One region of the Massilia putida genome, then DNA from elsewhere that is predicted to be linked to it. Evidence: predicted binding sites of a transcription regulator. Region 1 holds the regulator's gene; each other region holds the start of a gene.
The links. Region 1 encodes sigma-54, which starts transcription at its own class of promoters, with help from an activator protein. Its sites were predicted from a motif close to TGGCANGNAANCTGCTTT; they were not measured.

Region 2: a site for sigma-54 is predicted at 4,148-4,165, ahead of BVG12_RS21635 (TldD/PmbA family protein). Genes of this name have one in related genera too.
Region 3: a site for sigma-54 is predicted at 3,560-3,577, ahead of BVG12_RS31690 (circularly permuted type 2 ATP-grasp protein). Genes of this name have one in related genera too.
Region 4: a site for sigma-54 is predicted at 4,490-4,507, ahead of glnA (type I glutamate--ammonia ligase). Genes of this name have one in related genera too.

Annotation. Positions count from the first base shown of each region.
Region 1 covers NZ_CP019038.1:4,517,875-4,525,194, reverse strand. The annotation lists partial or broken gene BVG12_RS22310 (APH(3')-II family aminoglycoside O-phosphotransferase) at 1-481, opposite strand, end outside; gene BVG12_RS22305 (Rv1443c family protein) at 478-951, opposite strand; gene BVG12_RS22300 (enoyl-CoA hydratase/isomerase family protein) at 948-2,033, opposite strand; gene hpf (ribosome hibernation-promoting factor, HPF/YfiA family) at 2,261-2,620, opposite strand; gene BVG12_RS22290 (RNA polymerase factor sigma-54) at 2,691-4,190, opposite strand; gene lptB (LPS export ABC transporter ATP-binding protein) at 4,193-4,987, opposite strand; gene lptA (lipopolysaccharide transport periplasmic protein LptA) at 4,984-5,562, opposite strand; gene lptC (LPS export ABC transporter periplasmic protein LptC) at 5,602-6,204, opposite strand; gene BVG12_RS22270 (KdsC family phosphatase) at 6,220-6,753, opposite strand; gene BVG12_RS22265 (KpsF/GutQ family sugar-phosphate isomerase) at 6,753-7,320, opposite strand, start outside.
Region 2 covers NZ_CP019038.1:4,385,191-4,392,510, reverse strand. The annotation lists gene BVG12_RS21645 (TldD/PmbA family protein) at 1-815, opposite strand, end outside; gene BVG12_RS21640 (TldD/PmbA family protein) at 1,034-2,371, opposite strand; gene BVG12_RS21635 (TldD/PmbA family protein) at 2,390-4,027, opposite strand; gene BVG12_RS21630 (S1C family serine protease) at 4,383-5,924, shown strand; gene BVG12_RS21625 (hypothetical protein) at 5,924-6,841, shown strand; gene BVG12_RS21620 (serine hydrolase) at 6,966-7,320, opposite strand, start outside.
Region 3 covers NZ_CP019038.1:6,628,509-6,635,828, reverse strand. The annotation lists gene BVG12_RS35735 (methyl-accepting chemotaxis protein) at 1-578, opposite strand, end outside; gene BVG12_RS31700 (hypothetical protein) at 706-1,476, opposite strand; gene BVG12_RS31695 (sensor histidine kinase) at 1,679-3,472, shown strand; gene BVG12_RS31690 (circularly permuted type 2 ATP-grasp protein) at 3,610-5,025, shown strand; gene BVG12_RS31685 (alpha-E domain-containing protein) at 5,025-5,972, shown strand; gene BVG12_RS31680 (transglutaminase family protein) at 5,974-6,786, shown strand; gene BVG12_RS31675 (proteasome-type protease) at 6,842-7,320, shown strand, end outside.
Region 4 covers NZ_CP019038.1:5,297,003-5,304,322, forward strand. The annotation lists gene BVG12_RS25755 (transglycosylase domain-containing protein) at 1-1,154, shown strand, start outside; gene BVG12_RS25760 (TAXI family TRAP transporter solute-binding subunit) at 1,195-2,541, shown strand; gene BVG12_RS25765 (NHL repeat-containing protein) at 2,613-3,698, opposite strand; gene BVG12_RS25770 (rhodanese-like domain-containing protein) at 3,799-4,257, opposite strand; gene glnA (type I glutamate--ammonia ligase) at 4,573-5,988, shown strand; gene BVG12_RS25780 (DUF4124 domain-containing protein) at 6,151-6,666, shown strand; gene glnL (nitrogen regulation protein NR(II)) at 6,683-7,320, shown strand, end outside.

The DNA.
Region 1 (7,320 bases):
GCCGTGGTGTTCATCGTCGAGGTCATCCTCGTCCACCAATCCGGCCTCCAGGCGTGCCTTGGCCCGTTCGATGCGCCGGGCCGCGCGGTGGTCGAACGGGCACGTGGCGATATCGAGCGCGTGCAGCGCCCGCAGCGCCGCCGCCAGCCGCGCGACCTTGACGGCCGGCGCCAGGCGGGCGGCCAGCAAATCGCGCCCCGGCACGGCGCCGAGCAGCAGCCAGTCCATACCCGCCTCCTGCGTCAGGTCGAGCACCGGCGCGCACGGCACGCCGGCGCCGGCCAGCCAGCCAGCGCAGGCGCGCCGCCTCGTCGCGCAGTTCCGCCAGCGGATCGGCGGATTCGGTCTTCGCGAACAGGACGGGCTTGCCCGGTGCGTCGAGACGGAACACGTCGGCCTCCGAACAACCGGTGTCCTGGCCCGTCCAGCGGTAGCCGGCCAGGCGTGCCGTCCAGGCGGCGGGTGCGTGTGGTCGCGTCATGCCGTCTCCGGTCGGCTAGCGCCGAAGCGCCGCCGCAACCGCGCGTGGCGATGGCGGAAGAACAGCGCCACGCTCGCGCGCACGAGCGCACGCGGGAGCGGACGGCGCGGGCGGAACGTCAGGTTGTCGATCACGCTGGCGCCGCGCGGTGACGGCGAGATCGTGCGCTCGTGCTGCCAGAACGCCATCGACAGCATCGGCGAGCGTTCGAGAAAACGCCGGCCCGGGTCGAGTTCGACGAGGGTCAGGTCGCTCCAGTCGATGGGCAGCACGCGCAGCAAAAGAAGCCAGCTGCGGCACAGGCGCTGGCCCGGTGCGCAGGCATCCGCAGGCAGCGCACGCATCCCGCGCGGGAACGTCATGCGCAGCAGCGGCGACATCTCGTCGGCAATGCCGTCGACCGACGTCGCCCATCGCCACACCGTGTCCGGTGCGGCGGCCAGCTCGGACTCGAAGCGCAGTTCGATCACGAATCGCGCAGATCGCGCAGCGGATGCGCGTGCGCCGGCCACACGGGCGCGAAAAACCACGCCACCATCTCCGGCGTGACGTCGGCGAGCAGAGGCGGTTTCCACTGCGGCGTATTGTCCTTGTCGATCACGAGCGCGCGCACGCCTTCCAGCACCTCGCCGTGTTCGAACGTGCGGCGCACGAGCGAGCGTTCCATGCGCAGGCAGTCGGCCACGCCGAGGCTTGCGCCGCGCACGAGCATCTCGCGCGTCACGGACATCATCAGCGGCGAGCGCTGGCGCATCGTGGCCAGCGTCTTGTGCGCGAACGGGCTCGCATCGGTTTCCAGCGATGCCATCACGGCCGCGACGGAGTCCGCGCCGAAGTGGCGGTCGATCGCCTCGCGCTGCGCTGCCAGCTCGCCGGCGTCGGGCGCGAACGGCGCGGCAAACGCGCGGATCGCGCCCGGCAGTTCCGCGCCTGGCGTCGACTCGATCAGCGCGCGCAGCGCGTCCAGTTGGGCGGCCGGTACGAACACGTCGGCCAGGCCGACGTAGATGGCGTCCGCGGCGCCGATGGTCACGCCCGTCACGCCAAGGTAGTGGCCTAGGCGGCCCGGCGCATGCGACAGGAAGTGGCTGCCGCCCACGTCCGGAAACAGGCCGATGTTCACCTCGGGCATGGCGATCTTCGAGCGCTCCGTCACGATGCGCAGGCCGCAATCCGGCCCGCCCTGGGCGATGCCCATGCCGCCGCCCATCACCACGCCATCCATCAGCGCGATATACGGCTTCGGGTAAAAGTGGATCAGGTGGTTGAGCGCGTATTCCTCGGTGAAGAAATCTTCCAGCAGCGGACTGCCCGTCTGCGGCGTGGCTTTGCCGGCCTCATGGAAGAAGCGGATGTCGCCGCCGGCGCACAAGGCTTTCTCGCTCGTGCTGGCGATGACGACGGCGTCGATGCCGGCATGTTCGCGCCAGGCGAGCAGCGTCGCAGTGAGTGCGCGGACCATGTCCAGCGACAGCGAGTTCAGCGCTTTCGGTCGGTCCAGGGTGATGATGCCCGTGCGGTTGGCGATCCGCGTCAGTACGTGTTCGGTCATGTCTCTTCGGCGCGTCGAAAAACCTGCTGCGCGTTGCACTGTCGTTCCGCGATGCTCGCTGTACTCGTCGTACAGCTGCGCTTCTCAAACAACATTGCTGCCGCTCGCGACGGTTTTGCGAGGCTCCTCCTTGTTATTGAAATAATCAGAGATACATTGTAGCGCCCATAAAAACGAAAAGGGCGCCAATGCGCCCTTCGTTCCTCGGTGCTGCGGCTGGCGTGGTATCACGCCGCGACGGCAGCTTCCTCTCCTCCTTCGGACATGCGCTTGATGCACGCGTTGTCATGATCCTTGAGCATTTGCTTGTACTTGACGACCTGACGGTCGAGGCGGTCCATCAGCATGTCGATCGCGGCATATAAATCGTGCGCGGCACTGGCGACATGGACGATCTTGCCCGCGACACGCAGGTTGATCTCCGCTTTCTGGCGTTTTTCTTTCTCGGTGAGATTGTCGATGCAGAGGATGACGTGGGAATCGATCACTTGATCGAAATGGCGGGTGATGCGTTCGAGCTTGTTCTGTACGTATTCTCGGATGGCTGGAGTTACATCGAGATGATGTCCGCTGATTGTGAGATTCATACACACTCCTTTGAAGATGCGTTGCCGTGCGCGCATCAAGCGCAAATGGCAACGTTGTTGCAAGAGTTTGCTACAAGGATTTGCGGAGGCTGACGGGTGGAATCTTCAGCGCCTCACGGTACTTCGCGACCGTGCGCCGCGCGATCACCATTCCCTGTTCCCCTAGCATCTCCGCGATCTTGCTGTCGGATAAGGGATTCTTGGGGTCTTCTGCTCCTGTCAGTTGTACGATGAGGGCCCGTATTGCCGTCGACGATGCTTCGCCTCCCGCTTCGGTGGCAACGTGACTCCCGAAGAAATACTTCAACTCGAACATGCCGTGCGGGGTCAGCATATATTTCTGAGTTGTGACTCGAGAAATTGTGCTCTCGTGTAGACCTAGTGTATCAGCTATCTCACGTAAAACAAGGGGCCGCATCGCGACTGCGCCATGCGAGAAAAAGTTGCGCTGGCGATCCACAATAGCCTGGGCCACGCGCAGGATCGTGTCGAAGCGCTGCCGCATATTCTTGATGAGCCACTTGGCTTCCTGCAACTGTGCACCCAGCTGTGTTTCTGATTTCCCCTGCTTCATCAGCGAGGCGTACAGGCTGTTCACGCGCAGGCGCGGCATCACTTCCGGATTCAGCTGCACGCTCCAGCCGTCCTTGGCGCGGCGCACGATCACGTCGGGCACGACGAAGTCCGACACATCCGAGGCGAACGCCGCGCCCGGATGGGGGTTGCACTGGCGGATGACGGCCTGGGCTTCGCGCAGGTCTTCGTCGTCGCAATCGAGCGCCTTTTTGAGCTTGTTGAATTCACGCTGCGCGAACCACGTCAGGTATTTTTCGACGATGACGAGCGCCATGCGCCGCGTGACGAGCGGCACGCCGGGCATGCGGCGGATCTGCAGGGCCAGGCATTCGGCCGCGCTGCGCGCACCCACGCCGGGCGGGTCCATGCTTTGCACGAGGGCGAGCGCCATGCGCAATTCCTCGAACTCGATCTCCAGTTCGGCCGGCAGGCGCGCGTGGATGTCTTCCAGCGGCTCTTCCAGATAACCGTTGTCGTCCAGCGCATCGACGACGAGTTCCACGAGCGCGCAGTCGCGCGGCGCGCAGCACGTCAGGCGCACCTGCTCCATCAGGTGCTCGCGCAGCGTGACGGGACTCGCTTCCAGTTGCGGGCGGCCGTCTTCATCGTCGCCGCCGCTGCCGCTGCGGCCGTACTCGCCCCAGTCCTCGCCGGCTTCGCTGCCGCCGCCTTCGCCGCTGTCGCCACCCGCTTCGCCGTTCTCGCCATTGCCATGCTCGGCGGGCGCGCCGCCCTCCTCGCCCGAGCCCTGCGCGGCCGGCGCCTCACCGGCCTGCGTCGATGCCGGCGCGCTGTTGATGGCGCCGTCGGCCAGCAGGCGCACCGACCGGTCGAGCGGATCGTCGAGCCGTTCGAGCAAGGGGTTCTCGCTCAAGACCTGCTCGATTTCCTGGTGCAGCTCCAGAGTCGACAGCTGCAACAGCCGGATCGATTGCTGGAGTTGGGGCGTCAGTGCAAGGTGCTGTGAAGTCTTGAGTTGCAGCGTCTGTTTCATGACTACATTCGGAAGTGTTCGCCCAGGTAAACGCGGCGCACCGATTCATTGGCGATGATGTCGTCGGGTCGGCCGGATGCCAGCACCGCCCCCTGGTTGATGATGTAGGCGCGGTCGCAGATGCCGAGCGTCTCGCGCACATTATGGTCCGTGATCAGCACGCCGATGCCGCGCTCCTTCAGGAAGCGCACGATACGTTGGATCTCGATGACGGCAATTGGATCCACGCCGGCGAACGGTTCGTCCAGCAGCACGAAGCGCGGATTGGTCGCGAGGGCGCGCGCGATCTCCACGCGGCGGCGCTCGCCGCCCGACAGCGACAGGGCCGGGCTCTCGCGCAACTTTTCGATCTGCAGCTCGGTCAGCAGCTCGTCGAGGCGTTCGGCGATGCGCGTCTTGGTCAGCGGCTTGCCGTTCTCGCGCTGCAATTCCAGCACGGCGCGGATGTTCTCTTCGACCGTCAGCTTGCGGAACACCGACGCTTCCTGCGGCAGGTACGACAGGCCCAGCAGCGCGCGCCGGTGGATCGGCAGGCGCATGATGTCGGTGCCGTTGATGTCGATGCTGCCGGCGTCCGACGGCACCAGGCCCACGATCATGTAGAACGACGTCGTCTTGCCCGCGCCGTTCGGCCCCAGCAGGCCGACGACTTCGCCGCACGCGACCTGCAGCGACACGTCGCGCACCACGAGGCGCTTGCCGTAGCTCTTCTGCAGGCCCTTGACGACCAGCGTGCTGCCGCCGCATTCGACCGGCGGAACCTCGGTGCGTACGTCCATCGTGCGGGCCTCCGTCATTGCTTGCCCGCCGGTGCCGGGGCGGCCGCCGGGGTCGCCTGCGCCGGCGCACGGTGCGGCTGCAGCGTGATGCTGCCGCGGCCATTGCCCGGCTTGTCGGCGCCGGTGGCGTCGTTGCGGCCGACCAGCACCTCTTTGCGGTTGTCGTAGGAGATGAATTTGCTGTCCATTTCCTGCGTGACCTTCTGGCCCTCGAGCTGGCGGATCATCGCTTTCGAGAACAGCTTGACGAGGTCGTTGCGCTCGTCGTATTCGATGCGCTGGGCGCGGCCTTCGTCCCACAGGTCGGGGCCGCCATCGCGCTTCTGGCGGAAGGTCGCGAGCTTGCCCGGCTCGGCCGTCAGGATGAACGTGTGGTAGCCGTCCGGCGATTCCTTGACCTCGGCGCGGTCCGACTTGAGGATCATGGTGCCGCGCGTGATGATCACGTTGCCGGTGGCGACATAGTTCTGCGTCACCTGGTCGACGTTGGCCTTGTCGTACTGGATGTTGATCGGCTTGAGCGCGTCCGCCCTCTCGGCCGAAGCAGCCAGCGGCACCAGCAGGAAGATGGCGGCGGCGAGTATTTTTTTCATTCGGTTGTCCTCTCTATTGGCCTATTGGCTTCAGCGGGCTCAGCGCGACTGGCGCGGCGGATAGCTGATTGCGCCGCGGCCGCCCAGTTCGATCTGCTGGGTGGCGTTGTTGGCCACCATGCCCACGGCGTCGACCGATGCTTTACCGAGCGTCATGTGGATCGGCCGGTCGGTCTTGGCGATCTCGTCGTCCGTCAGCACGGTCAGCACTTCCGTGCGGATCCGCAGCGGCTGCGACGCCGCGTTGCCGGGGCGCTGGATGTCGACGTTGCCGGTCAGGTCGATCTGGTTCTGGTTCTGGTTTACGAGCGCGTGCTCGGCCGTCATCGTCATGGGCGGATGCTCGGTGGTGAGGCTCTGCACGACGGGCTTGTCGACGAGGGCCGTGTTGTCGGCCGGGCGGTGCGTCAGGCGTTCGCCCGAGATCACGTAGCGCGGCTTGCCGGCCTCCGACATGCGCACCCAGCTGAAGTTGTCGACGATGTAATCGGGCTCGTTGCCCGGGTTGGCATGCGGCCCGCTCTCCTCGCCCTGCATCACCTGCACGAGCCAGAAGCTGCCGAACGCAAAGAATACGGCGGTCAGCATCAGGGCCAGCAGGCGCCAGCGGTGCGCGGTACGTTTGTAGGAGGCGGGAGCCATGGCGCGCTCGTCCTCTTATCCGAAGTAAGGCGCGAGCGCCTGTTCGTAGGTGCCCTGGGCGCGCATCACCATGTCGCACACTTCGCGCACGGCGCCGCGGCCGCCCGGGTTCTGCGTCACGTAATGGGCGCGGTGCCGCACTTCCGGATGCCCGCTCGGCACGGTCACGGCAAAGCCCACGCGCGTGAACAGCGGCAGGTCGATCACGTCGTCGCCGATGTAGCCGCATTCCTCGGCCGTCACGCCGGTCTTGGCGAGCAGCTCGGCGAACGCGAGGCGCTTGTCGTGCTGGCCCTGGAACACGTGCGTGATCCCCAGGTCGCTTGCGCGCTTGATGACGATGGGCGACGTGCGCGCGCTGATGATCGCGGTCTGCACGCCCGTGCGGTTCAACAGCTGGATGCCGAGGCCGTCCAGCACGTAGAACGTCTTCGTGACTTCGCCGTCCGGGCCATAGGTCAGGCTGCCGTCCGTGAGGACGCCGTCGACGTCGAAGATCATGACTTTCACGCGCGCCGCGCGCTCGATGTGTGCCAGCGGAGTCACCATCAGATCACCTTGGCGCGCGTGAGGTCGTGGATGTGCAGCGCGCCGACCAGGACGTCATCGGCGTCGACGACGAGCATCTGGTTGATGCGGAATTCTTCCATCACGGCGACGGCATCCACCGCCAGCTGTTCCGGATGCACGCGGCGCGGGTTCGCGTGCATGACGTCGCGGATCACGAGCGTGGAAAAATCCTGGACTTTCTCGATCAGGCGGCGCAGGTCGCCGTCCGTGAACACGCCGACCGGGCGGCCCGCGTCGTCGACGATGGCCGTCATGCCCATGCCCTTGTGCGAGATCTCCAGCAGCGCATCGGTCAGCAGCGCGTCCGGCTTGACGCGCGGGACCGCGTCGCCGCTGCGCATCACGTCGCGCACATGAGTCAGCAGGCGGCGGCCCAATGCGCCGCCCGGATGCGAGCGCGCGAAATCGTCCGATCTGAAGCCGCGCAGTTCGAGCAGCGCGACGGCCAGCGCATCGCCCAGCGCGAGGGTCGCGGTGGTGCTCGCGGTTGGCGCCAGGTTCAGCGGGCAGGCTTCCTTCTCGACGGAGACGTCCAGATGCACGTCC
Region 2 (7,320 bases), 130 kb from region 1:
CGTGCTTCCTCGACGATGTCGTAGCCACCCTTGTACAACGTGGTCACGCCGCCAGCCGCGCGGATTTTATGTTCGGGCTTCACGTCGAACCATTCGTAGCCCATGCCCACGGGCGGTGCCAGCCCCGCACGCGAACGGAATTTGCCGCTCGCCTTGTCGACGGCCGTCGCGTTGATCGGCGCCCACAACCGGTGGATGTCCTGGTCGATGTACGAGCCGTCCGTCGACGCGAAATACTTTTGCTGGTTCACCTGGAACAGGTTCGCCGTCATGAAGCTGGCGCCGGCCGCGAGGCCCGCCTTGTTCGCGGCGATCAGCATGTCGGCCTTGTCCTTGACGGGCACGGTGCGCCAGTCGCGTTTGATCGGCGTGGCCCAGGATACTTCGCCCACGCCCTTCGCGGGTGCGAGCTGCACGGGTTCCGTCTGCAGCTTCGCGTTCGCCTTCGCGATGGCCACGGCCTGGCGCGCGGCGCCGGCGACGGCGTCCGGGCTCAAGGTATTCGTAGCGGCGAAGCCGTACGCACCGGCCGCGATCACGCGCACGCCGACGCCCGTCGATTCGGTATTCGTCACGCTCTCGACGTTCAGGTCGCGCGTGGTGATGAATTGGTTCAGGTAGCGGCCGATGCGCACGTCGCAGTAGGAGGCGCCGGCTTTCTTCGCCGCGTCCATCGCGGTGTCGGCCAGCGATTTCTTGAAGCTTGAGGCCAGGGGGTTGAGCAGTTCCTCGGCGGCGATCGCATTGCCGAACACGGGGACCAGCAGGGTGCCGGCCGTGCCGGCTCCGATTTTGAGGAAGGTACGGCGTTCCATTATTTCTCCAAGTGCCGCATGCCACGGCACGATTTCATCAACGCTGCCTTAACCCGTCATTCCCGGCACTGCCGAACATGACTTCCCGCGAAAGCGGGAATAGTGCCCCGGCACTATTCCCCCCATACTGCGTTTGCGAATAGGCGGAGTTCACTGCTTCTACACACTCAGCATGACCCCCGCGTGCGCGGGGATGACGTATCAAACGTTGCGGCCGTTCAGACAGCGTCCGACAACGACGTGAAGTTGAAGTCGCGCACCTTCATCGGCGGAATCAGCATCTGGAACGGCACCTCGTCGCCACCGATGACGACCGGCTTGCCGATCTCCTCGATGTTGTTGAGCATCGTGACGGGGCTTTCGTTGAAACGGAAGTTCTTGATCGGGTACTTGATCTTGCCGTTCTCGATGTAGAACGTGCCGTCGCGCGTGAGGCCCGTCAGCAGCACCGACTGCGGGTCGACCATGCGGATGTACCATGTGCGGGTCACGAGCACGCCCTTCTTGGTATTCGCGATCAGCGCCGCCGTCGACTTGTCCGTGCCGGCCATGATGATGTTGCCCGGCGTGGCCGTGGCCTGCACGCCCTTCTTCTTGGCCCAGTACTGCGAGTAGTTCAGCGCGTTGACCTTGCCGTCCTTGATCAGGTCCATGCGCTTGCGCGCGATGAGGTTCTCGGTATCCCACGGCAGCACGGGCACGTCCGGGTTCCACGGGTCGGCCCAGATATTGACCTGCTGGTCGAACAGCTTGTCGCCCAGGCGCGAGGCGCCGCCCTTCTTCGACAGGAAGCTGCGGCCTTCGTCGGTCTGGCGCGCGTCGAAGCCGAACAGCATGTAGCCGAGCAGCTCGGACGTGGCGGCCGGTTCCAGGATCACGGTGTAGCGGCCCGGCTCCAGCGCTTTCGCGTCGACGGAACGCAGCGCCTTTTCGATGGCCACGTCGGCCGCTTCGCGCGCGTCGAATTTGTTCGCGTCCGAGGCCGAGCGCTTGACCCAGCCGGAGCCGCGGCCGTCTTCCGTGCGCACGGTGCAGGTGAAGTCGAGGCTCGTCTGGTCCTGGTGGCCGTACACGCCGTTCGAGTTGGCCACGCTGGAGAAGTTGGTGCCGTCCGTGAAGAAGCCGGCGGCCACGAGCTTGTTCTTCTTGCAGGCTTCGATCGCATAGGCGGCGGTCTGCGCGCGGAATTCCGGATCGATGGCGGCCGTCTTCGCATTGAACGTCTGCGACGCCTTGTAGTCCTGCTTGCCGACGGCCGGCATGAATTCGGGATTTTCCGGCGCCAGGCGCGCCAGGTCCTCGGCGCGGCGCACGACTTTTTCCAGCGACTTGTCGTCGAACTCGTTGATGGTGGCGGTGCCCTGGCGCTTGCCGAAAGCGACCGTCACGGCGATGTTGGTGTCGTCCGCGAGGCCGGCGGTGGAGACCTGGTTGCGCGCGAAGCGGATGTTGCCGTTGCGGCTGCCGCTGACGGTGACGATGCATTCGTCCGCCTTCGAGAAGGACAGGACGCGGTCGCAAATGTGTTTGGTTTGTTCCTGGGTCAGGATGGTCATGGTTTGGGGTCTCCTGCCTTAGCCGATCTTGCGGGCGGTGTTGATGACGTTGATGCCGTTGAAGCGCGTGGTCGACGACCCGTGCGACACGATGCTGATCTGCGGAGGCTGCCCTTTTCCGTCGAAGAAGGAGCCGCCCATGCGCCAGTCGCGCTCATCGCACACCGCCGTGCAGGCATTCCAGAAGTCCTGCGTATTCGACTGGTACGCCACGTCTTCCAGCATCTGGCCGATCTTGCCATCCTTGATCTCGTAGAACAGCTGGCCGCCGAACTGGAAGTTGTAGCGCTGCTGGTCGATCGAGAACGAGCCCTCGCCCACGATGTAGATACCCTTCTTGATGTCCTTGACCATCTCGTCCGGCGTGAGCTTCTTCTTACCGGCCTGCAGCGACACGTTCGGCATGCGCTGGAACTGCACGTTGCTCCAGCTGTCCGCGTACGAGCAGCCGTCCGACTCTTCCTTGCCGATGATGTGGGCCTGGTCGCGCGTGGCCTGGTAGCTGACGAGGATGCCGTCCTTGATGAGGTCCCAGCGCTTCGTCTTGACGCCTTCGTCGTCGTAGCCCACATTGCCCAGCGAGCCTGGCGTCGTCTTGTCGGCGACGATGTTCACGTGGGGCGAGCCGTAGTTGAACTTCTTCGATTCCCATTTATCGAGCGTGGCGAAGCTCGTGCCGGCGTAGTTGGCCTCGTAGCCCAGCACGCGATCGAGCTCGGTCGGATGGCCGACGGATTCGTGGATCGTCAGGTACAGGTGTTCGGGCGACAGCATCAGGTCGTACTTGCCCGGCGTGACCGACTTCGCCGTCAACTTGCGCTTGGCGTCGCGGCCCGCGGCGCGCGCGTCCTCGATGATGTCGTAGGACTTCGTGTACAGCGTGGCGACGCCGCCGGCCGCCTTGATCTTGTGTTCGGGCCTGGCGTCGAGGTATTCATAGCCCATGCCGACGGGCGCCGACAGGCCGTTCCGCGAACGGAACTTGCCGCTGGCCTTGTCGACCGCCGTCGCGGAGAACGGCGCCCACAGGCGCTGGATGTCCTGATCGATGTACGAGCCGTCGGTGGACGCGAAATATTTCTGTTGCTGGACCTGGAACAGCATCGACTGCATGAAGCTGGCGCCGGCGTCCATACCCGCCTTGTTCGCCGCGATCAGCAATTCGGCCTTGTCCTTGATGGGCACCGTGCGCCAGTCCTTGACGATCGGGGTCGCCCACGCCACCTCGCCCACGCCCTTGACGGGTGCGAGACGCACCGGTTCGGACTGCAGCCGCGCGTTCGCCTTCGCGATCGCCACCGCCTGGCGCGCCGCGCCCGCGATGCCGTCCGGCGTCAGGTCGTTGGTGGCGGCGAAGCCGTATGCGCCATTGCACAGCACGCGCACGCCGACGCCGGCCGATTCCGTGTTCGTCACGTTCTCGACGTTCAGGTCGCGGGTGATGATGTACTGGTTGAGGTAGCGGCCGATGCGCACGTCGCAGTAGCTCGCGCCGGCCTTGGTGGCGGCATTCAGCGCGGTATCGGCCAGCGCCTTCTTGGCCGCGACGGGCATCGAGGTCAGCATCTCCTCGGCGGCGATGGCGTTGCCGAACACGGGCACCAGCATGGCGCCGGCGGTGCCGGCTCCGATTTTAAGGAAGGTACGGCGTTCCATGGGGTCTCCTGAAATCACACAACATTTTTTTGACAGCGGCCCGGGTCGCGGGCGGCTCGTTCTTGTTGACTGCTCCGGTGCGAAAGCGAAAACACCTTAGCAGCAAGTTGACGTTTTGAATAGGCAATCTTCATGCCATGGATGAGGCCGCGGATCTGGCGGGGTTGCGGGCATTTCCGGTGTCCGCGACTGTCCGCAGAGTGTCCGCGACGGGGTGGCCGGACACCCTCGTATGTATGCACAACATTACGGGATGGTTACGCGTGAGAATTCGTGCATTTTTACAGTTACGCACCGTGTATATTGCGACGGCAACGCTTGCATGTCACATTTCGCACACCGGAACAGGGAATTCATGAAGATCGTCCGCCTTGCCGCGGCTGCCGCGATCGCGCTGGCCAGCTGCACGCTCCACGCCCAGGATGCCAGCCAGGCCACCGCCCCGCCGACTGCCGCGCCGCCCGTCTCGCCGGCCGTCGAGAACTCCGTGGTCAAGATCTTCAGCACCGTGCGCCGCCCCGACCCGTTCAAGCCCTGGACCAAGGCCACGCCGCAGGACATCACCGGATCGGGCGTCGTCATCGAGGGCAAGCGCATTCTCACCAACGCCCACGTCGTCGGTTACGCGAGCCAGGTGGAGGTGCAGGCCAGCCAGGACGGCGACAAGGTCGGCGCCACCGTCGTCGCGATCGCGCGCGGCATCGACCTGGCCCTGCTGAAACTGGACGACGAATCGTTCTTCGACAAGCACCGTCCGGTCAAGCGCGCGAGCGTGCTGCCGGACGTGCGCGACGCCGTGATGGCCTATGGCTATCCGCTCGGCGGCACGTCGCTGTCCGTCACGAAGGGCATCGTCTCGCGCGTCGAATTCGTCCCTTACGGTTACGGCAGCGCGGGCCTGCGCGTGCAGATCGACGCGGCGATCAACCCCGGCAACAGCGGCGGCCCGGTGATCGACGGCGACAAGATGGTCGGCCTCGCGTTCTCGGGGGCTGCCAACGCCCAGAACATCGGCTACGTGATCCCGAACGAGGAAGTGGAACTGTTCCTGCGCGACGTGGCCGACGGCCGCTACGACGGCAAGCCGCTGCTGCTGGACGATATCCAGACGCTGGAAAATCCGGTCCTGCGTCAATACCTCAAGCTCGACAAATCGGTCGACGGCGTCGTCGTGCACCGTCCCTACCGCAGCGATGCCGCGTATCCGCTGAAGGAATGGGACGTCATCACGCGCATCGGCGACTATCCAATCGACGACCAGGGCATGGTGAAACTGGGGCCGAACCTGCGCGTGCGTTTCCAGTACCGCGTGCAGCAGGTCGCGAAGGACGGCAAGGTGCCGCTGACCATCGTGCGCGCCGGCAAGACCATGCAGGTGCAGGTGCCCGTGGGCGGTCCGCGCCCCCTCTTGATCCCGCCGCTGGACGGCGCCTACCCGTCGTACTTCGTGTACGGCCCGATCGTGTTCTCGCGCGCCACAGCCGAATACCTGTCGTTCATCACCGCCAACGCGCAACTGCAGAATGCGTACGGCTTCAACGCCAGCCCGCTCGTGACGCGCCGCGGCGACGAGCCGGACGCGCAGCATGAGGAACTCGTCGTCGTCAGCTCGCCGTTCTTCCCGCATAAGCTCGTCGCCGGCTACAGCAACCGTTTCGGCTCGGTCGTCGAATCCGTCAACGGCGTACCGGTGCGCAGCCTGCGCCACCTGGTGACCCTGCTGCGCGACCTGAAGGACGATCTCGTCGTGCTGCGCTTCGACCAGCGCCTGGGCGAGACGATGGTCCTGCCGCGCAAGGCGATGGTCGACGCGACCGAGGCCGTCCTGCAGGACAACGGCATCCGCTCGCAGGGCTCGCCCGACATGATGGACGTCTGGAACGGCAAGAAGACCTGATGGGCCAGGCGATTTCTTTACACCGCGCATTCGGCGCGGCGGTGATGGCCGCCTGCGTGCCGGTCCTGTGCGCCGGCGCGAGTGCGTCCGCCCTGCCCACGCCGGCCCAGCTGGCGGCGCTCGCCTTTCCCGGCTGGAGCGACAGCGCGGCCGGACGCGTGCACAGCGCGACGCTGCCGCCCCTTCCCGGCACCGCGCACGGCATCTACGCCGGCTGGAACACGGGCAAGAACCGGGTACTCGTCGAACCGAAACTCGTGCTGCGTACGGATGCCTCGCACCTGACCCTCATCGCGGGCCTGGTACCTGCCGCCGACGACGGCCATTCCATCGCCGTCCACGCGACGCCGATGGCGCTGGCGGCCTACCAGTTCGAGCAGCGCGGCGGTACCTGGGGCGTGAGCGGACGCCAGGGCATCTTCGCGCTGCGCGGTTTTTCCGGCGCCGCCGCCGTGCGCGAAGTCGCGCTGGCCGCGCGGCGTTCGGCCGTGGCCGTCGAATACGGCAGCTGCTGGCAGGGCTATTGCGGCACCTGGCTGGCCGTGTACGAAGCGGGCCGCGACATGGTCAGGCGCGAACCGGCCGTGGAGCTGGCGCTGTCCGGCATCAACGTCGACAGCGCGGCCGATTGCCAGCGCCGCCTGGCGCCGCTCGTCAAGCCGCACGCGCAGGACCCGGGCGCGCGCGACGACGGCGGCGCGTCCGATACGCACGACTGCTATGCGATCGAGGGCAGCTGGACGATCGACGCGACGCACGACCAGCCGGGCGACCTGACCGTCCACTACCAGGGCGCGATCAGCCGCGCCGAGTCGTATGCGGGGCCGCCGGCGGCGATCGACCAGCGCCAGGTGCTCCGTTACGGCAATGGTAAATACCGGGCGATTTCTGGGTTTTCGCCGGTGCCGGCGATTTGAATGATCCCGTCATCCCCGCGAAAGCGGGGATCCATACTGAGTATCCGAACCAGCGCATTTATAACGCTTCAAGGTATGGGGTTCTGTGACTCAGCATGGGTTCCCGCTTTCGCGGGAACGACGATTACGGGGCTGCCTTCACCGGCGTGAAATTCAGATCCTGGAAGTCGTAGCTGAAATCCGTCTCGGTGGAGATGGGCTGCATCTTCATGCGCTCGATGCTGCCGTCCGGATTCAGCGCGAACGTGACGTACGCATCCGCATTGAAGTTGCGCTCCTTCCAGCGCACGATGAACGTGTCGTGCTGGTAGTGTTCCAGTTCTCCCGTCAGGTCCGGCGTGCGCGACAGCGTCAGCACCTGCCTGCCGCCCACGTGCCGGATGGTCGCGATGCCGTACCACGGGTCCTGGTAATCGCCGTCGTACGCCGTGCGCGCGAGCGACGGCTGCGACTTCGCCGCGCGCGCCGCGCTGGCCTTG
Region 3 (7,320 bases), 2.1 Mb from region 1:
ATCTTGCCGAGTTCCTCCGACAGATAAGGCAACTGGTAATCGATGGCCTGGATCAGCTGGTAGGAATCGACGTCCGGATCGAGGTTCAGGCCAAAGTGATCGGCCACCTGGTCCTCGACGTCCAGCAGCTTGGACACCAGGGCGGTGTGCCCCTCATAGCTCTCGGGCACCGTGATCGTGCCCGCGGCGACGCGCCCGCGCAGCGTTTCCCAATCGCGTTTAGCGTCGGCCCAGGCCTGGTCGATGCGCGGATCGTGGAGGTCGGCGACGATGGCCGCCATGGCCGCGTAGTTGGCGTCCACCTCGCGCTGCTTCGCCTCCCGCTTGGGGATCGCCTCGGCAATGCCGCCGACCACCAGCGCCGCCAGCCCGCGATGCTGCTGCGTCGTCTGGATGGTCGCGAGGACCGTGGCCACCGGCGTGCGCGCCGCGGCTTCGAGCCTCAGGGCATCGAGCGCCGCGCTGGTGTCTTTCAGGTACAGGGTGGCCGGGATGGCGGCGACGATGATACCGACGACGCTCAAAATAGTGAATTTTTGCCAGAGCAGCAATTGCTCGAGGCGACGTTGTAAGCCCATGATGTTTCCTTGCTGCAAATTTTGAGGACGCAATATTGTATCCGCAAGGAAACAATAAATACAGCAGACGGGAAATGCAATGCAAATCGGTGCGATTCGGCGCAGATGCGACAAATCGGCCGTGGCGTCAGATCGGATCGGTGGCCAGCCTCGAGCGCCGCACCGGCGCGCGGATGCCGTAGCGCTGCGCCGACTGGCGCACGAGGTTCTCGAACCACGGCGGCGCGTCGGGGGCGATCACGATGCTGCGCAGTAGCCGGCCGGCGTCGATCGGCACGACGATGCCGGGCTGGCGCAGGCCGGGCGCGGGCGCGTCGCGGGTGCGGTCGATGATCACCCGCACCTCCTTTTCGTATTCGTAGGCCTTGGTCTTGTACGCGAAGATGCGCGTGTAGTCGGGCGACACGTCCAGTTTCGGGTCGCTCCAGTGCTTGACGTATTCCACGCGCGCGATCGAGATCTTGTGCTCGGCGATGTCGGCCACGGTGGCCGCCAGCTGGCCGACGGTCGACGTCAGCGCCACGGCGCATTCGGACTTGCCGTACAACGCCCACATGGCGGCGCTGTCGTCCTGGTTGCGGTGCCAGCAATTGATGAACACGGACTCGCGCATCCGCCGCTTGAACTGTTCGTAGTCGTAATCGATCTCGCCGCGGGCATGCGCGTCGCTGATCTGCGTGCGCAGCGACGGCGTGAACGCGCCCTCGAACTTGTCGCTGAAGTGGTCGGCGCGGCAAAAGAACAGCGTGGAATTCTCGAAGAAATCGAACAGCTTCGCCGCATCGAGATAGCGCCACAGGACGGTGTCTGGGCGCAACTGCTCCCCGGTACTGCGCCGGTCGGCGTCGACCAGCCGCGCATCCCGGATCGGCATCCTGTTGATGACTGAAGTGCCCATGGCTTGAAACTGTGGTTTACCTCGGTGGTTATATACGATTGTAGTGCGCGATTGTAGTGCGCGCGCGTGCCGGCACGCCGCACGGGATGAGACCGTATTTTGGCAAGCCCTCCCATGCAGGTAGAATGAATACAAAGGAAGCCCAACAACGTCACGATTGCCCGCGGGCATGAGCCGGCGAACGCGGGGCACGAACCGTTCTATGATCATTCAGAGAACACATCGGTACGTCAATATTGCAGCGGCCATCAGCATTCTAGTGCTGCTCGTGGGCATTTCCACGCTGGCCGTCGGCATCCAGCGCACGGCCGCGTCGTGGCGCTGGGTCAATCACACGCGCGAAGTGCTGCAGCACGTGCAGGGCGCCCAAAGCCTGATCAACGAGGCCGACGCGCTGCAAAAATCGCTGCGGCTGGACTACAACCGCCGCGACGACGCCGATTTCCAGGCGCGGCTGACGGCCCTGCCGGAAGAAGTCCGGCTGCTGACACGGCTGACCGCGGACAATCCCGTCCAGCAAAAGACGCTGGACGACCTGCGCCCCGTGCTCGACGAGTACATCCGCAGCCTGCGCACGGGCCTGGGGCGCAAGGCACCGTATCCCAGCCGGGAGGACGAGCGGGCGCTGCGCCAGACCATCGCGGCCCGGATCGCCGCGTTGCAGCGCGAGGAAGAACGCCTGCTCGCGCTGCGCGACGCGACCGTCGCCGCCGACCGCGCCCGGACCATCGGGGCCGCCGGCACCGTGTCCGTGCTGGCGGTCGCCCTGCTGTTCTTCGTGCGCGCGATGGCGCGCCGCGACGCCGCCTTCCTTGCCTCCGAACGGGCGAATCTCGATACCACGCTGCGCAGCCTCGGCGAAGCCGTGATCGCCGTCGACATCTCCGGCCACGTCCGCTTCATGAACCGCGTGGCGGAACAGCTGCTGGGCTGCGACGAGGCGCACGCGCGGGGCCAGTTGCTGACGACCGTGTTCCGCATCGCGCGCTCGAGCGCCGACGACGACGCGCTGGCCGCGGCGTTGCGGGCGGCGCTGCGCGACAAGCGGGCCGTGGCCGCCGTCCCGATCGCCGGCAGCGGCCCGGGACAACCGGAGCGGATGCGCACCTGGCTGCTCAACTGCCAGCCGCTCGTCGTCCACGATCAGGTCCATGGCGCCGTGATCAGCATGCTCGACGTGACGGACTTGAAACGGGCGCAGCGCGACCTCCGCGACGCCAACCAGTTGCTCGAAGACCGCATCCGGGATCGCACGGAACAACTCGCCCAGGCCAATATGGAATTGCGCGCCTTCGCCCATACGATCGCGCACGACCTGCGCTCGCCGCTGCGCGACCTGCAACGCGATGCGGCGGCGCTGCTGGCAGGCGAGGCCGGCGCGCTGAGCGAGACGGCTACCCGGTCCGTGCGCCGCATCCTTGCCGTCAGCCGGCACATGGACCGGCGCGTGACCGACCTGCTGGCCTACAGCCAGCTGTCGCGCACCGAACTGCGCCTGCAGAACGTCGAACTGGACCGCGTCGTGCAGCTCGCGCTGGGCGACATGGACACGGAGATCGGCGCCAGCGGTGCGCGGATCGAGTGCGCGTCGCCGCTGCCCGCCGTGCTCGGGCACGAAGCCGTCCTCGTGCAGGTCTTCGACAACCTGATCGGCAACGCGCTCAAGTTCGTGGCGCCTGGCGTGGCGCCCCACATCCGCATCGACGGGCGCGTGGACGGCGACGCGGTCCACGTGCGCATCGCGGACAACGGCGTCGGCATCCCCGAGGACAAGCGCGAGCGCGTGTTCGACGTGTTCGGACGCCTGCACGGCGGCGACGCGGGCCAGGGCACGGGCATCGGCCTCGCGATCGTGAAAAAAGGGGTCGAGCGGCTCGGCGGCACGATCGGCGTCGAACCGGCGCCCGCCGGCACGGTGTTCCGCCTGTGCCTGCAACGGCCGCGCCAGATCGCGGCGCCGGCCAGCGCGCCCGTGGATGCGCCGCCGGTGGCCTGACCCGTCAGGTCGAGGAGGCCCTTGCCCGCGAAGGCGACGGTCAAGCCGCCGCCGCACCACGAGGGGGCGTTTCGCCCCGGATTTCTCTGGCACGTTTCTTGATACGTCTTCCTTGTCGACACTCACGGAAGGCGGCCATGAATCACTTTTTCAACGAGATGACGGCAGGCGACTCGGGCGCCGTACGCGAACACTACCGCGCATTCGACGCCTGGCTGCGGCACCAGCCCCCCGAACGGATCGAACGCAAGCGCGCCGAGGCGGACCTCACGTTCCGCCGCGTCGGCATCACCTTTGCCGTGTATGGCGACGGCGCCGGCACGGAGCGGCTGATCCCCTTCGACACGATCCCGCGCATCATCCCCGCGCACGAGTGGGCGGCGCTGCAGGCGGGCCTCGCGCAGCGCGTGCAGGCGCTGAACATGTTCGTGCACGACATCTACCATGAACAGAACATCGTCCGGGCCGGCATCATCCCCGCGCAGCAGATCTACCAGAACGCCCAGTACCGCCCCGAGATGCAGGGCATCAGCGTCGCGTCCGACATCTACGCGCACATCGCGGGCGTGGACATCGTGCGCGCCGGCGCGGGCGAGTTCTACGTCCTCGAAGACAACCTGCGCGTGCCGTCGGGCGTGTCGTACATGCTCGAAGACCGCAAGATGATGATGCGCCTGTTCCCCGAACTGTTCGCCCGCCACCGGATCGCGCCGGTCGAGCACTATCCCGACATGCTGCTGGAGAACCTGCGTTCCGTCGCGCCGGCGGGCGTGCTCGATCCGACCATCGTCGTCATGACGCCGGGGATGCACAACTCCGCCTACTTCGAGCATGCCTTCCTCGCCCAGCAGATGGGCGTCGAACTGGTCGAGGGCAAGGACCTGTTCGTCGATGCGAACGCGGTCTACATGCGCACCATCCGCGGGCCGCGCCGCGTGGACGTCATCTACCGGCGGCTGGACGACGACTACCTCGATCCCCTCGCCTTCCGCGCCGATTCCACGCTCGGGGTGCCCGGCCTCTTGTCCGTGTACCGCGCGGGCCGGGTGACGCTGGCGAACGCGATCGGCACGGGCGTCGCCGACGACAAATCGATCTACCCGTACGTGCCGGACATGATCCGCTTCTACCTGTCGGAAGAACCGCGCCTGAACAACGTCCCGACCTGGCAATGCCGGCGGCCGGAAGACCTGTCGTACACGCTCGCGCACCTCGACCAGCTCGTCGTGAAGGAGGTGCATGGCGCCGGCGGCTACGGCATGCTGATCGGCCCCGCGGCGTCAAAGCAGGAGATCGAGGACTTCCGACGCCGCCTCGTCGCGCGCCCGGACGGCTACATCGCCCAGCCGACGCTGGCCCTGTCGGCCTGTCCGACCTATGTCGAGAGCGGCATCGCGCCGCGCCACATCGACCTGCGCCCGTTCGTCCTGTCGGGCAAGACCATCGCCATGGTCCCGGGAGGCCTCACCCGCGTGGCGCTGCGCGAGGGATCGCTGGTGGTGAATTCGTCGCAGGGCGGCGGTACCAAGGACACCTGGATACTGGAGGAATGATGCTGAGCCGCACCGCAGACCACTTGTACTGGATGGCACGCTACACCGAACGCGCCGAGAACACGGCGCGCATGCTCGACGTGGCCATGCAAACGTCGATGCTGCCGCAGTCCGCCGTCGACACCGAGCAGGCCTGGCGGGCCATGCTCGGCATCTCCGAGCTGCAGGATGCGTTCGACGCCACGTACGGCACGCTCGACGCGAAGAACGTGCTCGCGTTCATGGTGTGCGACCCGGCGAATCCGTCGTCGATCGTGTCGTGCCTCACGGCCGCGCGCGAGAATGCGCGGGCCGTGCGCGGCGTGCTCACGACGGAGGTGTGGGAAACGCAGAACGCCACCTGGATCGAATTGCGCGACCGCCTGCGCGTGAGCCTCGACGCCGACCCCGGCGAGTTCTTCGACTGGGTCAAGCACCGCTGCCACCTGGCCCGCGGCGTCACGCTCGGCACCATGCTGGACGACGAGGCCCTCGTGTTCATCCGCCTCGGCGCCTTCCTGGAGCGGGCGGACAACACGGCGCGCCTGCTGGACGTGAAGTACCACGGCGCGGGCGCCGGCGCCACGCACGACGTGCTCACGCAGCGCGAGTTCTACTACTGGGCGGCGCTGCTGCGCTCCGTGGCGGGCTTCGAAATCTACCGCAAGGTCTACCGCGATTCGATCACGCCGGCGCGCGTGGCGGAACTGCTGATGCTGCGCGCCGACATGCCGCGCTCCCTGCTCGCCTGCATGCAGCAGGTGGTCGCGAACCTGAAAGCCGTGCGCAACGACGTCTCCGCCGGCACCGAACGGCTGGCGGGCAAGATGCACGCCGAGCTGCAGTTCGCGCGCATCGAGGACGTGCTGGCCGCCGGCATGGACGAGACGCTCGGCAAGTTCATGGAAAACATCTACGCGCTGGGCAATGGCATCAGCCGCGATTTCCTCGTTCCGCTGGGAGCCTGACATGCACCTGTCTATCCGCCACGAAACCCTGTACCGCTACACCCAGCCGCAGGCCTACAGCATCGAGCAGCTGCACCTCACCCCGCGCGCCGAGCCGCAGCAGCAGGTGCTGTCCTGGCATATCTCGACGCCGGGCCATTGCGAAGCCTACGTCGACGCCTTCGGCAACGCCTCGCACATGCTCACGCTGAACGCGCCGCACGACGTTGTCCGCATCGTCGTCGAGGGCATCGTCGCGACGGTGCCGCTGCCCGGCGGGCGCCTGCGCGCGCACGACAACCTGCCGCCGCTGATCTTCACGGTGCCGACAAGCCTGACCCGGCCGACGGCGCTGCTCGCCGACGTCGCGGCGGCATCGCTGCCGGCCTTGGGCAACCCCGTCTGCACGGCCAACCTGCTGGGGCTGGCCGCGCACATCCAAGGTGCGGTCGCGTACCAAACGGGTGCCACGAACGTCGCCACCACGGCCGCCGAGGCATTGCTGCTCGGCGCCGGCGTCTGCCAGGACCACGCCCACGTCTTCCTCGCGTGCTGCCATGCGCACGGGGTACCGGCGCGCTACGTGTCCGGCTACATCGACCCCGGCTCGACGGGCCACGCGGCCAGCCACGCCTGGGTCGACGCGTGGGTCGAGGATCCCGACTTCACGGGCTGGGTCAGCATCGACGTGACGCATGCCCGGCTGATGACCGACGGGTACTGCCGCCTCGCGATCGGACGCGACTATGAATCGGCCGCCCCCGTGCGCGGCATGCGGCGCGGCGGGGGCGACGAGGTCATGCGGGTCGAGGCGAAGATCGTTCCCGTCCAGTGAACGGGTCGCATGGATGTAGAATGGCCCATTTCCTGAACCGCAACGGATATCGTCGATGACTTATTGTGTGGGCATGCGCCTCGACGCCGGCCTCGTGTTCCTGGCCGATTCGCGCACGAATGCGGGCGTCGACCAGGTCGGCACCTTCCGCAAGCTGACCGTCTTCGAGAATCCGGGCGACCGGCTGATGGTCATGATGACCGCCGGGAACCTGTCGATCTCGCAGGCCGTGCGCCAGATCGTGTCCGGCTACGTGGGCGCCGACGGCGCGACGGTCTGGAACGCGCCGGACATGTACGAGGCCGCGCGCATCGTCGGCGAGGCTGTGCGCACGGTCCACCGCCAGGAGGCCGGCAAACTGGCGGAACACGGCGTCGACTTCAACATCAGCATCGTGTTCGGCGGCCAGGTCCGGGGCGAACGCTGCCGCCTGTTCTACGTCTACTCGGCCGGCAACTTCATCGAGTCGCACGACGAAAACCCGTATTTCCAGATCGGCGAAGCGAAGTACGGCAAGCCGATCATCGATCGCGT
Region 4 (7,320 bases), 780 kb from region 1:
AGGAGGTGTATTCCTGGCTGTTCAAGACGCACCGCAAGCACGCGCAGGACAAGCGCATCGCCGGCCTGATCGAAGTGGAGGCCTTCCTCAAGATCCACGCGCAGTGGAAGAAGATGGGCTATCCGTTCGACTCGCTCGTGCCGTCCTACGCGACGACACTGGGCGCCTCGGCCGACCGTCCGATCGCGCTGGCCGAGCTGATGGGCATCCTCATCAACGGCGGCGTGCGCAAGCCGACGCAGCGCATCGACTCGCTGCACTTCGCCAAGGACACGCCATACGAGACCCTCGTCAAGCGCGGCGGGGCGGAGAAGGGCGAGCAGGTCTTGAATCCGGACGTGGCGCGCGCCGTCGTCAACGCCATCCGCGGCGTCGTGCAGGAAGGCACGGCCAAGCGCGCCAAGACGGCCTTCGTCAAGGACGACGGCAGCGTGATCGCGCTGGGCGGCAAGACCGGCACGGGCGACCAGCGGTTCGACGTCTTCGGCGCCGGCCACCGCCTGATCGAGTCGCGCTACGTGAACCGTTCGGCCACGTTCGTGTTCAACATCGGCGAGCGCTTCTTCGGCAGCATGACGGCCTATGTGCACGGTCCGGACTCGGCCCACTACGACTTCACGAGCGCATTGCCCGTGCAGCTGCTGGTGAAGCTGGCGCCGAGCCTGATGCCGATGATCCAGCATCAGGACACCGTCACCATCCCGGGCCTGCACGTCGAACGCGCCGCGCCGGCGCCGGCGGGACCGGCGGACGCCGTCGCGCGCGACTCCGAGCAGGCCGCGCCGGCCGACGCCGCGATACCCGCGGAAGCCACGGCGGGCGATGCCGCCGCGTCCAAGGCGCCGCCAGCCAAGGCCGCGCCGGCCGTCGCGGAACCGGTCGCGAAGCCGGCCGAGAAGCCGCTCGCCAAGCCGGCCGACAAGGCGGTTGCCAAGGCGGCCGACAAGCCGGCCGACAAGCCGGTCGCCAAGCCGGCCGGCGATCATCCGAAGGCGGTAGGCGAGGGCGCGCCGCACAAGAGCACGGCCGACGACCATGCGCCGGCCAAGCCATCCGGCCCGCGCAAGCCGGCCGCGAAACCCGACCCCGAGGCGGACGCGCCGCCGAAGGCCCAGCACGCCAAGCCGGCAGCCGTGGACGAAGTGTTGCAGTGAGCGCGGGGTTCCCTAGCCCGCCGCACGGGAGCCGGGCCGCATGAAGCGGCTCCCGCTGCGTAAATTCAGCCTCGTGTCGTTGCGCGACCTGCTCGTGGCGGTGGCGCCGACCGCCGTCCTCGTGCTGGCCGCCTGCATCGTCGCGTACATCGTCGTCGACCCGGCGCCGCCGCGCCACGTCGTCCTTGCGACGGGCCAGGACAATAGCGCGTACGAGGAATTCGGCCGCAAGTACGCGGACAACCTCGCCCGCGACGGCATCCGGGTCGAGCTGCGACGCTCGCCCGGGTCGGAAGACAATCTGCAGCGCCTCATCGACGGCAAGGCCGACATCGCGTTCGTGCAGAGCGGCTCGACGAGCGAGGCGCAGGCCGAGCGCCGCGGCCTCGTCTCGCTCGGCAGCCTGTTCACGGAACCCGTCTGGCTGTTCCTGCGCGAGCGCGATGCGGGCGGGCGCAAGCTCGACGTGCGCAGCGTCACGCAATTGAAGGGCTTGCGCATCAACCTCGGTCCGGAAGGGACGGGCGTGCCGAAGCTGTTCCGCCAGGTGCTGGCCGTGAACGGCCTGGAGCCGCGCCAGCTGACGATCTCCGCGCTCGAGAACACGCCCGCCACGGTGGAATTGCTGGCGGGGCGCATCGACGGTCTCGTGTTCAGTTCGGCCCCGGAAGCGCCGCTGATCCAGATGCTGCTGCAGACGCCCGGCATCCGCCTGTTCAACTTTCACCAGGCCGAAGCGTACACGCGCCGGCTGCCGTTCCTGACGCACGTCGTGCTGCCGCGCGGGATCGTCGACCTCGGACGCGACATCCCCGCGCACGACATGCACCTGATCGCGCCGACGGCGACCCTGGTGGCGCGCGAGGACCTGCACCCGGCGCTGATCGACCTGTTCGTCAAGGCGGCCACGGACATCCACGGCGGCACGGGCTGGTTCCAGCAACAAGGGCAATTCCCGTCGCCGCGCTATACGGAGATCCCGGTGGCGCGCGAAGCGGCCAAGTATTACCGCGACGGCCCGCCGTTCCTGCAGCGCTACCTGTCGTTCTGGCTGGCGAACCTGTTCGACCGGCTGTGGGTCGTCGTCGTGGCGCTGGCGGCGTTGATCATCCCGCTGTCGAAGATCGTGCCGCCGCTGTACGTGTGGCGCATCCGCTCGCGCGTGTACCGCTGGTACGGCCAGCTGCGCGCCGTCGAGCAGGCGCTGGAAAACGCGGGAGAGGAACACCGCGACGAGGCGCGCGCGGAGCTGCTGCGCCGCCTCGACGACATCGAGCAGCGCGTCAACCACATCTCGATCCCGCTGGCGTACGCGGACGCCTTGTACGGCCTGCGCAGCCACATCAACTTCGTGCGCCAGCGCGTGCGGGCCACGCTGGCGTCGTAGGGTGGCTCACCGAGCCCACGCGATGACGCCATCTCAGTGTTGACGTCACGCGTGGGCACAGGGCGCCCACCCTACTGCAGGACGATTTTTACGACGGCGTTGCCGGACGTCGCGTACAAGGTGCCGCCGCCGTCGACGGCGATGCCGCGCAGTTGCGCGAAGCTGCCGGGCAGCTTGCCCGTCCTGAGCGTCGTCGACGTGGCCGTGCCGGCCGGTGTCGTGACGGACCCGTCCGGCGTCGTGATCTTGCGCACCGTGTTGTTGATGGCGTCGGCGCCGTACAGATTCCCTTTTTTGTCGATGGCGAGGGCTACCAGCTGCTGGAAGCGTGCCATCGACGCGTTGCCGTCGGCATTGCCGGCCTGGTTGCGCGCACCGACGAACGGCGTCAGGGTGGTGGCGCCGGACGTCGCGCGGCTGAGCGTCTTGGTCAGGTCGGCGACGTACACCGTGCCGTCGGGATCGATGGCCACGCCGCGCGGCACCAGCTGGCCCGCGCCGTAGATGGCCTGGACGGCGCCGTTTTCCAGCGTCGTAGAGCGGTTCGGATTCGAGATCGGGATGCGCCGCGTGTCGACGCCCGAGGTGACGATCAGGTTGCCGTTGCCGTCGGCGGCGATCCCGGCCGGAAAATTCTGGGCCTCGATGCCGAAGGTGCCGAACGACAGCCTTGCCACCGTGGTGACGGTGGCGTCCGGGGCGATCTTGCGGATGGCGAGGTTGTCGATGACGTACAGGTCGCCGTTGCCGTCGATCGTGATGGCGGTCGGCCGGGTGAAGCGGGCGCGGTTGCCATTGCCGTCGGTTGTGCCGGCGGCACCAGGCAGGCCGGCGAACGTGGTCACCGTGCCGTCCGGCGCGATCTTGCGGATCGCGACGTTGCCCTCGTCCGCCACGTACACGTTGCCGTTCGTGTCGACAGTGAGGCCGCGCGGCGTGTTGAAGCGGGCGGCCGTTCCTTTATTGTTCACGCTGCCGCCGGTGACCGCATCGCCGGCAAGCACGCTGATGCCGGTGCCCGGGCCGCTTTCGCCACCGCCGCCGTTGTTTGTTTCCCGCTTGGGCCCGCCAGGGCCGCAGGCGCACAACAGCGCCGCGACGCCCGCGCACAGCAGGCGCACGCGCAGGCGGGCGGGGACAGCGGATTCGGTCGTCATCGTCTCATCTCCAGTCGGCATCGAGCCGGCATGCTAGCACGCGCGCACCGCGTGGAATCTCTGCGATTCTCACACTACGACCGGGAGACGAGGCGCAGGTTCAGGCGCCGATCCAGGGCAGGCCGGCCTTGCACCAGCCGCCCACGGTCTTGCGATGACCTTCGGGGTCGCGGTCGCCTTCAAAGCCTTCCAGGATATCGAAAGCGTTCGGGTAGCCCAGTTCCGTGGCCGCGCGCGCCGCGTGGCGCGAGCGCACGCCGGAGCGGCACAGGAACAGCACGACGTCGTCCGGCGTGGCGACGTTCTTCAGCTGCGTGACGAAATCCGGGTTCGGCGCGCCGCCGGGATACAGCGTCCACTGCACGGCGCCGTGCTGGGTTTCCGGAATGGCCGGGCGCCCGATCCAGTCGCGTTCCGCATTCGTGCGCACGTCGACCAGCTTGACCCTGGGATCCGATTGCAGAAGTTCGAACGCTTCCCGGGGCGTGACGGCCCCCGCGTACGGCTGGCCGGGCGCACGGGCCCGGGCGTTGGCGAGAATCTCGTCGGTCGTCGTCATGTCATCAATTCCCTATAGGCTGGTTGCGCACCGTTGCGGGTCGTTGCTAAGCTTCGTCTCGCACTTTTGGTGCAGAGCGCATCAAGTTGGTGCATACTCGATAAATTGCACTTGTTTGGTGCGTATGTATCGGTTTGCATCAAATCCGTGCGCCCATACGGTGTCATTGATTTTAAGGGGCAAATTGACGGGCCTCAAAGTAATCATTATTTATTTGCTCATGGAAAAATGCTGGCATAATTTCTGCTTAGAAGGTTATGCGCCTGTCGCACGCCCGGTTGGCGTCGACACCCCTTTTTGACTTAGGAGATACGAATGGCAAGGACCGCCGCAGATGTAATGCAGATGCTGAAGGACAACGAAGTCAAGTTCGTTGATTTGCGCTTCGCCGATACCCGCGGCAAGGAACAGCACGTGACCGTTCCCATCTCGCATTTTGACGAAGACAAGTTCGAATCCGGCCACGCATTCGACGGCTCGTCGATCGCCGGCTGGAAAGGCATCGAAGCATCGGACATGCTGCTGATCCCTGACCCGAACACCGCGAACATCGACCCGTTCATGGAAGAGACGACCGTGTTCATGCAGTGCGACGTGATCGAACCGTCGGACGGCAAGGGCTACGACCGTGACCCGCGTTCGATCGCCAAGCGCGCCGAAGCGTACCTGAAATCGTCGGGCATCGGCGACACCGCCTACTTCGGCCCGGAACCGGAATTCTTCATTTTCGACTCCGTCCGCTGGAAACTGGACATGTCGGGTTGCTTCGTCAAGATCGATTCGGAAGAAGCGTCCTGGTCGACCGAGAAAGAATTTGAAGGCGGCAACAGCGGCCACCGTCCGACCGTCAAGGGCGGCTACTTCCCGGTCCCGCCGGTCGACAGCTTCCAGGACATGCGTTCGGAAATGTCGCTGATCCTCGAATCGATGGGCATCCCGGTCGAAGTGCACCACCACGAAGTGGCCGGCGCCGGCCAGAACGAACTGGGCACCAAGTTCTCGACGCTGGTCGAGCGCGCCGACTGGACCCAGAACCTGAAGTACGTGATCTGGAACGTCGCCCACAGCTACGGCAAGACCGCGACCTTCATGCCGAAGCCGATGAATGGCGACAACGGCTCGGGCATGCACGTGCACCAGTCGATCTGGAAAGACGGCAAGAACCTGTTCGCAGGCGACGGCTATGCCGGCCTGTCGGAAACGGCACTGTTCTACATCGGCGGCATCATCAAGCACGCCCGCGCCCTGAACGCCATCACCAACCCGGGCACGAACTCGTACAAGCGCCTGGTGCCGGGCTACGAAGCCCCGGTCAAGCTGGCCTACTCGGCACGTAACCGTTCGGCATCGATCCGTATCCCGCACGTGGCGAACCCGAAAGGCCGCCGCATCGAGACCCGCTTCCCGGATCCGCTGGCCAACGTCTACCTGTGCTTCGCAGCCCTGCTGATGGCCGGTCTGGACGGTATCCAGAACAAGATCCACCCGGGCGAAGCCGCGACGAAGGACCTGTACCACCTGCCGCCGGAAGAAGACAAGCTGATCCCGACGGTCTGCGCATCGCTGGAAGAAGCGCTGGAAGCCCTGAACAACGACCGCGAGTTCCTGACCCGCGGCGGCGTGTTCAGCGACAGCATGATCGACGCCTACATCGACCTGAAGATGCAGGAAGTCCAGCGTCTGCGCATGACCCCGCACCCGGCCGAATTCGACATGTACTACTCGTCGTAATTCGTTGGCATCACCTGGTGCCGGATTGGAAACGACCGGCACTGGAGTGTATCCACACGGTAACGAAAACGCGGGGAAAGCCAGCCGGCTGCCTCGCGTTTTTTCTTGGATGGGGTATAGTCGGAAGCTTCCCAACCATGCATCCAGACTGACCTGATGCGAATGACAAGCTGCTTCCTCCTGCGCCTGGCATTGCTCGCAGGACTTGCCGCGCACGACGGCGCGCGCGCCCAATCCGTCGTCTACAAATGCGTCGACAAGAATGGCCGGGTGGAATTCACCGACATCAATAAACCCGGTTGCAAGGTGCTCGACCTGCCCGGCTATATCTCGGCCCCGGCACCGGTGCCGCGCGCCGCGCCCGCGGTGACGATGCGGCAAGGGGCAGGGCGTCCGGCAGCGGCGGCACCGAATCCCACTGGATTCCCGCGCGTGGACACGGCCACGCAGCGCGCGCGCGACGACGACCGCCGCGCGATCCTCGAAGACGAGCTGCATGCCGAGGAACGGAAGCTGGCGGACCTGAAACGCGTCTTCAACAACGGCGAACCGGAACGCCAGGGCAACGAAAAGAATTACGCGAAGTACCAGGAGCGCGTGGCCCAGATGCGCGACGACATCGGCCGCAGCGAAAAGAACATCGAAGCGCTCAAGCGCGAGATCGCCAACATACGATAAGGACGGCACCCCTGCGATGAACGGAACCCAGGCCCATTCTCTCCAGCACGACCGTTTCGCAGGCCTCGACATGCTCGCCTCCGCCGTGCTCGTGGCGGATGCCGATGGGCTCGTACGCTACGCCAATCCGGCCGCCGAGCACCTGCTCGAGATTTCCGTCAAGTCGCTGTCGCGCCAGAAGCTCGTGGGCCTGTTCACCAACGGCGAGGAACTGGGCGCCCTGTGCGAGCAGGCGATCGCCCACAAATACGCCGACCTGCGCCAGGACCTCACGCTGTTCCGGCCGGCGCGCGACCCGCTGCACGTGCACAGCATCGTCAGCGCGGCCGGCGAGGCCGAGGTCGTCGTCGAGCTGCGCGAGAACGTCCAGCAACTCAAGCTCGACCGCGAGGAGCGCCTGCTCGACCAGAGCCTGGCCAACAAGGAACTCATCCGCAATCTCGCCCACGAGATCAAGAACCCGCTGGGCGGCATCCGTGGCGCGGCCCAGCTGCTGGAGCTGGAACTGCCGGACGTGCACCTCAGTTCCCTGCGCGAGTACACGCAGGTGATCATCAAGGAGGCCGACCGGCTGCAGACGCTCGTCGACCGCCTGCTGGCGCCGCACCGCCGGCCGCACATCGTGGGCGACGTCAACATCCACGAAGTGTGCGA